DNA from 2 places in the Novosphingobium sp. PY1 genome. Region 2 is predicted to be linked to the other one. Evidence: riboswitches for the same ligand, from Rfam matches in the RefSeq annotation. Region 2 holds a riboswitch; the other holds the start of a gene.
What was found. A riboswitch is a leader RNA that binds a small molecule or an ion and turns the genes downstream of it on or off. The one in region 2 is predicted to bind cobalamin.
Positions count from the first base shown of each region.

Region 1: it holds a riboswitch for cobalamin, as region 2 does, so the genes downstream of both, J3474_RS11540 (DUF1636 domain-containing protein) here and J3474_RS14955 (TonB-dependent siderophore receptor) in region 2, are expected to answer to the same signal.

Region 1 covers NZ_BLTI01000008.1:26,280-31,043, reverse strand. The annotation lists gene J3474_RS11550 (histidine phosphatase family protein) at 1-488, opposite strand, end outside; gene cobT (nicotinate-nucleotide--dimethylbenzimidazole phosphoribosyltransferase) at 485-1,501, opposite strand; gene J3474_RS11540 (DUF1636 domain-containing protein) at 1,498-1,905, opposite strand; cobalamin riboswitch at 2,083-2,278, opposite strand; cobalamin riboswitch at 2,338-2,547, shown strand; gene cobO (cob(I)yrinic acid a,c-diamide adenosyltransferase) at 2,713-3,330, shown strand; gene ggt (gamma-glutamyltransferase) at 3,489-4,764, shown strand, end outside.
Region 2 covers NZ_BLTI01000008.1:751,356-756,119, forward strand. The annotation lists gene J3474_RS14950 (ABC transporter substrate-binding protein) at 1-328, opposite strand, end outside; gene J3474_RS14955 (TonB-dependent siderophore receptor) at 325-2,241, opposite strand; cobalamin riboswitch at 2,335-2,532, opposite strand; gene J3474_RS14960 (cell wall hydrolase) at 2,728-3,936, shown strand; gene J3474_RS14965 (hypothetical protein) at 4,074-4,454, shown strand.

The DNA of each region.
Region 1 (4,764 bases), 730 kb from region 2:
AGGTCGAATGCCCAGACGCCGCGATGATCGAGCCCGGTGAGGCAGGAGACCGCAGCACGGATCGAGCCGCCATGGGCCACCACGAGGCAATTATCGCGGATATCCGCCAGTGCTTCTCCCACGCGAGAGACGAGAGCCGACCATGTTTCGCCTTGCGGCGGAGGATAGGCATCCGGATCGTCCCAGAACCGGGCAAGCGCGTCACTGTGCACTTGCTGCGGAGGCTGGCCGTCCCACGCACCGAAATCGAGTTCACGCCAGCGCGGGTCGATTTGCGCTGCGAGGCCGCGCTGCGCCGATATCTCCCGAGCCGGAAGCCATGAGCGGGCAAGGTCCGAACACCGAACCTGCTTGCAGGCAACAGCGCGAGCACGTTCAAGGCAGGCTGTGATGCCGCAAGCCAACGGCGGCTCGTCGAGGTGGCCGAGCATCAGGCCGGGTCGCTGCGGAGCTCCGTGCCGCATGAGGTGCAGCATGAAGCTCGTCATACAACGCCTGCGACCCTGGCTTCGGCAAATGTCGCCATGCCGTTGTGCGCAGCAATTGCCGAGCGCACAAGCTGCGCCGCCACCGCTGCACCGGTGCCCTCGCCCAGCCGCATCCCCAGTTGCAGCAGGGGGGCAAGGCCAAGCCAGTCCAGCAACCTGGCATGGGCTGCTTCCATGGAGCAGTGAGCGGCAAGGCAGTGCGCTGCGAAACGCGGCTGATCGACCACCAGCGGCGCTATGGAGGCGCAGACGATGAACCCGTCGAGCAGCACCGGAATGCGCTTGATCCGGGCAGCGAGAATGGCCCCGGCTATTGCAGCAATCTCGCGCCCTCCCAATCGGCGCAAGGTTTCGAAAGCATCGGTGCAGCGGGCACCGTGAAAGGACAGGGCCTGTGCAACGACGGACTGTTTGTAGGCGATACCGTCCCTGTCGAGACCCGTTCCGGCACCGACCCACTCGGCAGCTTTGCCATTGCAGGCCTGCGCGCACAGAGCGGCTGCGGGCGTGGTGTTTCCTATCCCCATTTCGCCCACGAAAAGCAGGTCCAACCCCTCTTCGACGACCGCAGCCCCCGTATTGAGCGCGGCCAGGCAATCTTCCTCGCTCATGGCAGGCTGCTCGACGAAGTCCGCCGTCGGACGGTCCAGCTCGATCGGCACGATGACCAGTTCTGCACCGCAAGCGCCGGCCAGGGCGTTGATAGCCGCCCCGCCCGCCGCGAAGTTGGCGACCATCTGCGCGGTCACTTCGGGCGGATAGGCACTGACCGCCTTTGCGGCGACACCGTGGTTGCCGGCGAAGATCGCCGCACGGATGCCCTCCAGCACCGGTCGTTCCCTCCCCTGCCACGAGGCCATGAAAATAGCGATGTCTTCCAGTCGACCGAGCGAGCCCAGCGGCTTGGTCAAGGCGTCCTGGCGCAACTGTGCGGCGGCCTGCGCGACCTTGTTGGCCTCGGGCAGATCCAGGAGCGCTGCGGCAAAGGCTTCGCGGCTTTCGAACCGGATCATGTGCACAAGAAGCCTTCTGGCGGGGTGCGGGTGATGAAGTGCCCCTTCACGCCCTGCGGCCAGCTGCGATAGGGGACGACGCCTTCTTCGCTTTCGGCATGTTGCGCAGCATAGCTGAGAATCGCGTGCGCGGCCTCACGGTCAGGGGCGAAGTCTCCCAAGACATATCCCATCTTGCCGGGCGCCCGGATATGCACGGTGCAGAAACGCTTGCAGGCGAACAGGCACGGCATTTCCTGAACGCTAACGGCGGCCAGCGCTGGATCGCCTGCCTGCACCTCGCGCATCACGGAGGCCAACCGCGCACCGCCGCGCTCGCCGTGTTCGTCCTCACGTTCGGTTTCGGCATGGCGACAGGTCGAGCAGACCACAACCGAGGCGTTTGCGTCGACTGCACGCAGCATCAGCGTAACGCTCCCGAGCGCGGACGACAAAATGACATCAAGAGCATGGCGGCGCTCCCTCCTTGCAAACGGCTCCAGCCCCACCGGAATCCCAACCGGCGAGACGATGACTGTCGTTGCGCGAGGGGTGACCCCGCCATAACGGGGCCCTCGAACACCCGGTGCGCCCTGCCCGGATGAAGAACGACTGCGGCAGGCAGGTCTCCTGGCTCACGGGTCAGCGCCGCTCCGGCCGCCTTCTCAGGACCGGCTTGGGGTCCCAATGGCGAAATGGCCGGATGGCTCGCCGCTTACAGTTGCAGGGGCAGCCCGGGACTTGCACCCGAATTCCCTTTTGATCCCCTTGCGGGGAACCTGTCGCAGCCCGGCAAGTATCGCGCAGTCATGCCCTTCGCAAGCGCAATATGCTTGCAGGCAGACTTGCCCTGGCCTATCCGCGGGGCCGTAACGGGTGCCCGCAAGGGCTTAATCGGGAAGTCCGGGCAGCGAAGTCTTCGCTGCATCTGCGGCACTGCTCCCGCAACTGTGACCGGTGAGCGCATCGCCACTATGCCATTGAACGGGCACACCCTGTTCGAGAAGGCGGCGAAAGGCGCGGCGATCCGGAAAGTCAGGAAACCGGCCCGCTACCGTCGTTCCTTCGCGCGGGCGGGATGAACCGGGCGGACGAGGGCCTCGCATCCTGCGGGCAATCCCTTGGCAAACGACAATCGTGCGTGCGTCGAAGAGGAAACCCGAGTGAATGCCAAACTTGCCGGACTCTCCTTCGCCCCGCCGCATGCCACCCCCGAGAGAGGCCAAACCGCTATGACCGATACCGAAAATCTCGCCGAAGAAGACCGCCGCCACAAGGAACGGACCCGCAAGCTCAAGTCCGTAGTCGATGCGCGCATTGCTGCAGCCAGGATCGACAAGGGGCTGGTGCTCGTTCTTACAGGAAACGGCAAGGGCAAGTCCTCCAGCGCCTTCGGCATGGTGGTTCGCACGCTGGGCTACGGGCGCACGGCGGCGGTATTCCAGTTCATCAAGAGCAAGGTCGACGTAGGCGAACGCGCTTTCCTTTCCGTGCAGCCGGGCGTCACCTGGGAGAACTGCGGCGAGGGCTTCACCTGGGAAACCCAGAACCGCCAGCGCGACATTGCCGCTGCGCAGGCCGGGTGGACCAAGGCAAAGGCCGCGCTGGCCGATCCTGAGATCTCGCTCGTCGTGCTCGATGAACTGACGTACCTCATCAATTACGGCTACCTCACGCTGGAAGAAGTCCTTCCTGCGATCAGGAACCGGCCGGAGATGCAGCACGTGGTAATCACCGGGCGCGCGGCCCATGCCGAATTCATCGAACTGGCCGACACGGTAAGCAGGATCGGTGACGAGAAGCACGCTTTCCGCAATGGCATCAAGGCGCAGCCGGGGATCGACCTCTAGCCAACGGCAGCGCACTGCAAGCAGAAATGTCCTCGCCGCAAGCCCCTATACCTGCCGGACGGAACTGTTAGGTTCCGTCCCGGCGATCGCGCGAGTCCCTGACTGAAGGGGCCATCGCCGCGACAAGATCGATTGAAGCTACCCCGCGGAGAACCCTATTGCGCCGCCTTTTCCTGTCCGTCGGCCTTGCCGCACTGACACTGACGACCGTTTCCCAGGCCAGCGTTTCCCAGGCCAGTCCGCCCCCTGCAGCAACCGTCGAGCAGACCGCACGGTCCGAAGTACCGGAGCGCGAACAGGCCGGGTTTGCAAAGCATGCAATGGTCGCGGCGGCCAATCCCCTGGCGGTGAAGGCAGGGGTGGACGTGCTGCGCAAGGGCGGCTCGGCGGTCGACGCCGCAGTGGCGATCCAGGCGGTCCTCGGCCTTGTCGAACCGCAGAGTTCGGGGATCGGCGGCGGCGCCTTCATGGTCTACTACGACGCGAAGAGCCGCAAGGCGACATACTACGACGGGCGCGAAACCGCGCCTGCCGGCGCGACCGACCGCCTCTTCCTCGACGATGACGGCAACCGACTGCCTTTCTTCGATGCGGTTCTTGGCGGCATTTCAACCGGCGTGCCCGGGGCCGTGGCCATGCTAGACATGGCCCATCACGATCACGGCAAGCTCGCCTGGGCGGACCTGCTGAAGCCGGCCCGCAATCTTGCCGAGGACGGCTTCATCGTCAGCCCCCGCCTTGCGGGCATGATCCGGATGGAGCGCGCACCGCAATCCTCCGCGCCCGATGCCGTCGCGTATTTCTCCAAGCCGGACGGCACCCGCTATGCCGCGGGGGACCGCCTGCGCAATCCGGCCTACGCCCGCACCTTGGAGCGGATCGCCAGGTTCGGAGCCTCCGGCCTGCTGACCGGCCCTGTTGCCGCTGACATCGTCAGGCGCGTGAGCGAGGGACCGCGCCCAAGCACGATGACGTTGGCCGACCTCGCCGCCTATCGCCCGCGCTCCGGCCCGGCGCTTTGCGAACCCTACCGCGTTTACATGGTCTGCACGCCGCAGGCACCGTCCGGCGGCCCGGGACTGCTCATGGCGCTGGGCATTCTCGACCATACCGATATCGGCAAGCGCAATGCCAAAGATGAAAAGGCCTGGTTCGAGTTCGCGCAGGCAAGCCGGCTGGCCTATGCCGACCGCGATCGCTACGTCGGCGATCCGGCCTTCGTCGAAGTACCGATCAAGGGCCTGCTCGATCCGGACTACCTGGCAGCGCGCGCCGAACTGATCGGGGAACGCGCAGGCCCGGTCAGCTTCGGCCATCCGAAGGGCGCACCTGCTGTCGGCCCCGACGCTACGGTCGAGCCCGGCGGGACAAGCCACTTCATCGTCGTCGATGGCGAGGGCAATGTCGTCTCGATGACGACCACGGTGGAGAGCA
Region 2 (4,764 bases):
CCTCCACCGTGCCCGAGACCGCGCGGTAACGGCGCGCCTTGGCAAGGTCCATCGAAGTGGACTGGGCATCGTGGCTGTAGCCCGAGATCGCCAGCAACTGGCCCGGCCCGGTCACTTCGGCCAGGATCGCATCGGTGCAGGGATTGAGCGAGACGATGGTCGGGTGGGCCGGATCGCCCCGCGCGGCAAGCGGGGCGGCCCCGGAATGGCCACCCCCGCAACCCGATATGCAGGCCCATGCCAGCGCAAGGACCCCGGCGCGGACCAGGGCCCGCGCCAGATGCTTCCCTCCGGTCCTCCCGGACTGCGGGGGAAGCGACAGGGTCACATCTTCACCCGAACCCCGGCATAGGCCGAGCGGCCCGGCGTGCCGTAGCCCGAGACCGTCGTGTAATCGGCATCGGTCAGGTTCTCGATGCGCGCGAAGACTTCGTAGCGCTGCGCTATCGTGTAGCTCGCCCGCAGGGTCGCGGTCACGTAACCGTCCAGCGGGGTCGTATTGTAATTGTCGTTGTAGCTGTCGGACACCATGCGGATATCGCCGCCCAGCGTCAGCCCTTCAAGCGGCGCGTCCCAGTCGGCCGAGACGGTGAGTGCATTGCGCGGACGGCGGGCAAGGTCGTTGCCCCGGTTGAGATCGCCGGCCGTGCGGTTCACCGACTTGACGTAAGTATAGACCGCGCTGGCACGCAGGCGCTCGGAAACCCGGGCGCCCAACTCGATCTCGGCGCCGGTTGCGCGGGCCTTCCCGACATTGGCATAGAAACCGTAGCGGCCATCCCCGCAAAGCGCATCGCTCGATCCGAAGCACGAGACGTAGTCGATCAGGTTGCGGCTGTCGCGGCGAAAGCCGGTGACCGCGAAGTGCAGCGGGCCGTTGCGGTCGCCATACTCGATCCCGGCATCGTAGCTGCGGCTGCGCTCGGGCATCAGGTCGGGATTGCCGTATTCGGAGAACAGCTGATAGAGCGTGGGCACCTTGAAGCCTTCGCCGTAGGAGGCGCGGATGCGCCAGCCCGCCGCCACGGTGACGCTGCCGTTGGCACCGAAGGTCCACTTGTCGCCGAAATTGGAGTGGTCGTCGTAGCGCACGCCCGCGGCCAGGCTGAACAGATTGCCGTAGTAGCCGAGCAGGCCATGCACGCTCGTCAGTTCCGCGTCGGCGCGAATGCGCGAGCCGTAGAGGAAATCGTCGGACTTGATGTGCGACCATTCATGGGCGCCCCCGAAGTCGAGCCGGACGGCATCGGTGGCGTCGTAGGAGCCACTCAGTTCCGCCCTTTCGCTGCGGCCCTGCGTTTCGGAATTGAACTGGTCCGAGATCGTCGGGTCGTAGTAACGGCGGCGGGTGTCCGAAACCTGATAGCCTGCATCGAGCGTGAGCGCATCGCCGGTCCACGTCAGCCCCGCGCGGCCGCCCAGCTCGCGGGTCTTCTGGTACTCGGGCGTATCGGCGAAAGTGTAATCCGGCGCCGGATAGCCATCGAGGTCGAGCGTGCCATCGGTAAAGCGGCCCACCACGCTGGCGGTAAGGCCCGGCACCAGATCGACGTGGGCACGGCCACCGGCCCGCCACTGCCTGAAGCCGTCGGCCTCGGTACCGGACGCCGCCTGGCTGATGCCATCGGTGCGCATGTAACCGCCATTGAGGTTGACGCCGTAGGTCTCGCCGGAAAGCCCGGCCGAAACCTGCCCGTCGAAGCTGTCGCGCGCGCCATACTCTGCCGAGCCCTCGACGCCGTTGACGTCGCGGCTGGTGATCGCCAGCACGCCGCCGATGGCTTCCGATCCCCAGACGACCGAGTTCGAGCCGCGCAGCAGTTCGACCCTGCCGACCGGCCCGGTCATCAGGTTGCCGAAATCGAACCCGCCGCTGGGCGCGGCAATGTCCGCAACGCGCAGGCCGTCGACCAGCACCAGAAGCTGCTGGGAATTGGCGCCGCGCACGAACAGGCTCGTCGTCCCGCCGATGCTGCCGTTACGGCTGAAGGTCACGCCCGGCAGGCGCTCCAGCACGCGGGCGACGTCCGGCCCCTGGATGGAATCGATCTCCTCGCTGCCGACGACGCTGACGGGCTGCCCCGCCTGATCGACGCGCAGCGCGCTGCCGGTCGCGATCACCGTGATCGCGTCACCCAGCGGAACGAACGGCGCGACATCGGCCTCATCGGCAAGAGCGGGGGAAACAAGAGCGGGTGTGGACACGGCAAGCGCGGTGCCGAGCAGATACAGATACTTCACGTACAAACCTCCAACCTGAACGAAGCGTCGCTCGTGGCTGAGGCCGCGCCTTCACGGCGCATGACTCGCTGCATTCCGGTCCAACCCGCCCGGCGCGGAACGACCATCACTGGCAGGTCTCCTGGCTCCCGGATCATAGCGCCGCCCCACCTTCCCGGCATCCTTGTGACAAGACGCCAGTGGCCAATCGGGACGGAACTCCCCGGTCACAGTTGCGGGGACAGCGCCGGAATCGAACCGGCTTCCCTCTTAGGTCCGGCAAGCCGGACAACCCGTGACGTGGCCGGGCGGATACTGCGGTGTTGCAGGCTTTGCAAGCACGGCCGCGCAAGTACCTGCCCGCGCAACCGGTTTGTTTACCGGTTAAGGCTACAAGGCGGCGGTGTGTCGCTTCGGGACGGCGACCACGGAGCGGATGCGCCGGATCGATAGGCGGGTTAGGCGCAGGATGCGCCGACGAGCCACGTTGACGGGGCGCACGTTGAAGTGGCGCACATTGACGGTGCGCACTTTGACAAGGCGAGCGAAAGGAACCGAGTGACCGAGCCACCTGCCCTGATGGCCCTGATCGGCGAAAGCGAGGCGCGCCCGCGCGACTTCGCGGCCCGGTTCGAGCGCGGGCGCAGGAACCGGCATGCGCACCGCGCCCATCTGCAGCGGCGCTGGAGCGTGGCTGCTGCAGGCCTTGCCGCCATCGCCCTGCCTGCCTTCGCCTCACCGGGACACTGGGACCGCTTCACCATCGCCGCTGCCACGGCCGAGGCGCAGACCCCCGAGCCGATGCCCTTCGAGCGCGCCGGATCGAGTTTTCCCGGCTCCGCCTTCTATTACCTCGAACAGGAAGCCGCGCCCCTGCAGGTGGGCGAAGGCATCCATTCCGACGCCGGGGACGCGGACGCACCGGCCCCTGAAGCCCGCGCCCCTGCCCGCCCGCTCACCATCGATGCCAGCGGCATCGACCGCACCCGCGCGCTGCAGTGCATGACCGCCGCCATATACTATGAAGCCGCAAGCGAGGCCGAAGCCGGCCAGCGTGCGGTTGCGCAGGTCGTGCTCAACCGGGTGGCCCACCCGGCCTATCCCAATACCGTGTGCGGCGTGGTCTACGAAGGATCGGAACGCTCCACCGGCTGCCAGTTCTCGTTCACCTGCGACGGCTCGCTCGCCCGCAAACCTTCGCGCTATTTCTGGGACCGGGCGATGCAGGTCGCCCGCGCCGCGCTGTCGGGCTACGTCTATGCCCCGGTCGGCCTGGCGACGCATTACCACACCGTGCAGGTCCATCCCTACTGGGCTGCGAGCCTCGATTACCTCGGCACCATCGGGGCGCATCGCTTCTACAGCTTCCATGGCGCGGCGGGCCGCCCGGGCGCCTTCCGCTTCGCCTACCTGGGCGGCGAACCGGCAGCCGCGCCGCACCCCCGCGACACCGCTTCGCCCACCATGGCGGCGGCAGACACGCTCGATCCGGTGGCGATCCAGCGCAAGTTCGATGCGCAAGGGGCAGCGCCGACTGCCGCGACAAGCCCGATCGAGACAGCCGCCGCCAAGACCGCGCCCGCGCCGATCTATTCCAGCGCCATTCGCGAACGCGGCGGCGAAGCACTCTACCGGGCGCAGAAGCTGCCCGAAACCGGCGACATCAAGCCGCAATACGCCAATAGCGGCCGCTGGATCGCCCAGCCGGGCACCTGACCCGGCGCGACCTGTCTCCTTTCGGGGCACCGTGAGGCCATGGCAAGAATTCGGCAACCATAGGCCATTACAAACACTTAGAGCATCATCGTCATAAGGGTGGCGATCAGAACAACGACACAAAGGGCCCGCCTGACATGACGATCCGCTTCTCCGCTGCCTATGGCGGAAAAAGTCCAGCGATTGTGCGTGCCCTGTGCCCCTCCGCCCCCCTGGGCGCAGTCAACGACAATGGCTGCAGGCCCATTCTCGGCGGCTCCGCCCGCCGCGCCATCGCTGCCTATTCGGAACAGATGCACCTGCCGATGCAGGCGGCGAACGACCAGCGGATGCTGACCGAGGCCCTGCGCCACTTCGCCCGCCACGGCCTCTCGGCCGCTGCCCATGCGCGCGAGAACGCGGAAGCCGCCAAGGCCGCCAGCGACGAGGAAGCGTGCCGCTGGTGGATCTCGATCTGCCGCCAGCTGGACCGCCGCATGGCCGACGCCCTGGCGCGCAAGATCGCCCGCCACGGCTGATCCTGCGGCGGCGAGACGGCCGCGCCCCATCGTCGCAGGTAATGCCGCGCGCGATACCGATCCTTCGCCAGGCTCGGGATGAGCGGTGCGTGTGGGGTGAGCACAGCCGCTCCGAATCGCGACGGCGCGCAAGCCCCTCAAGTCCGCGCATCTTGCCCTTCCGGCGATTCGCCCCGAGCCTCTTGCAATGCCCTGGCTTCGGTGAGAGACATGTCCCGCGCCGCGCAAGACTTACGCAAACCTTGCCAAATCGTTGAAAATTCGCGCTTGGCGGTCCTGTTTTATCGCCACTATTGCAATTGCGAACTAT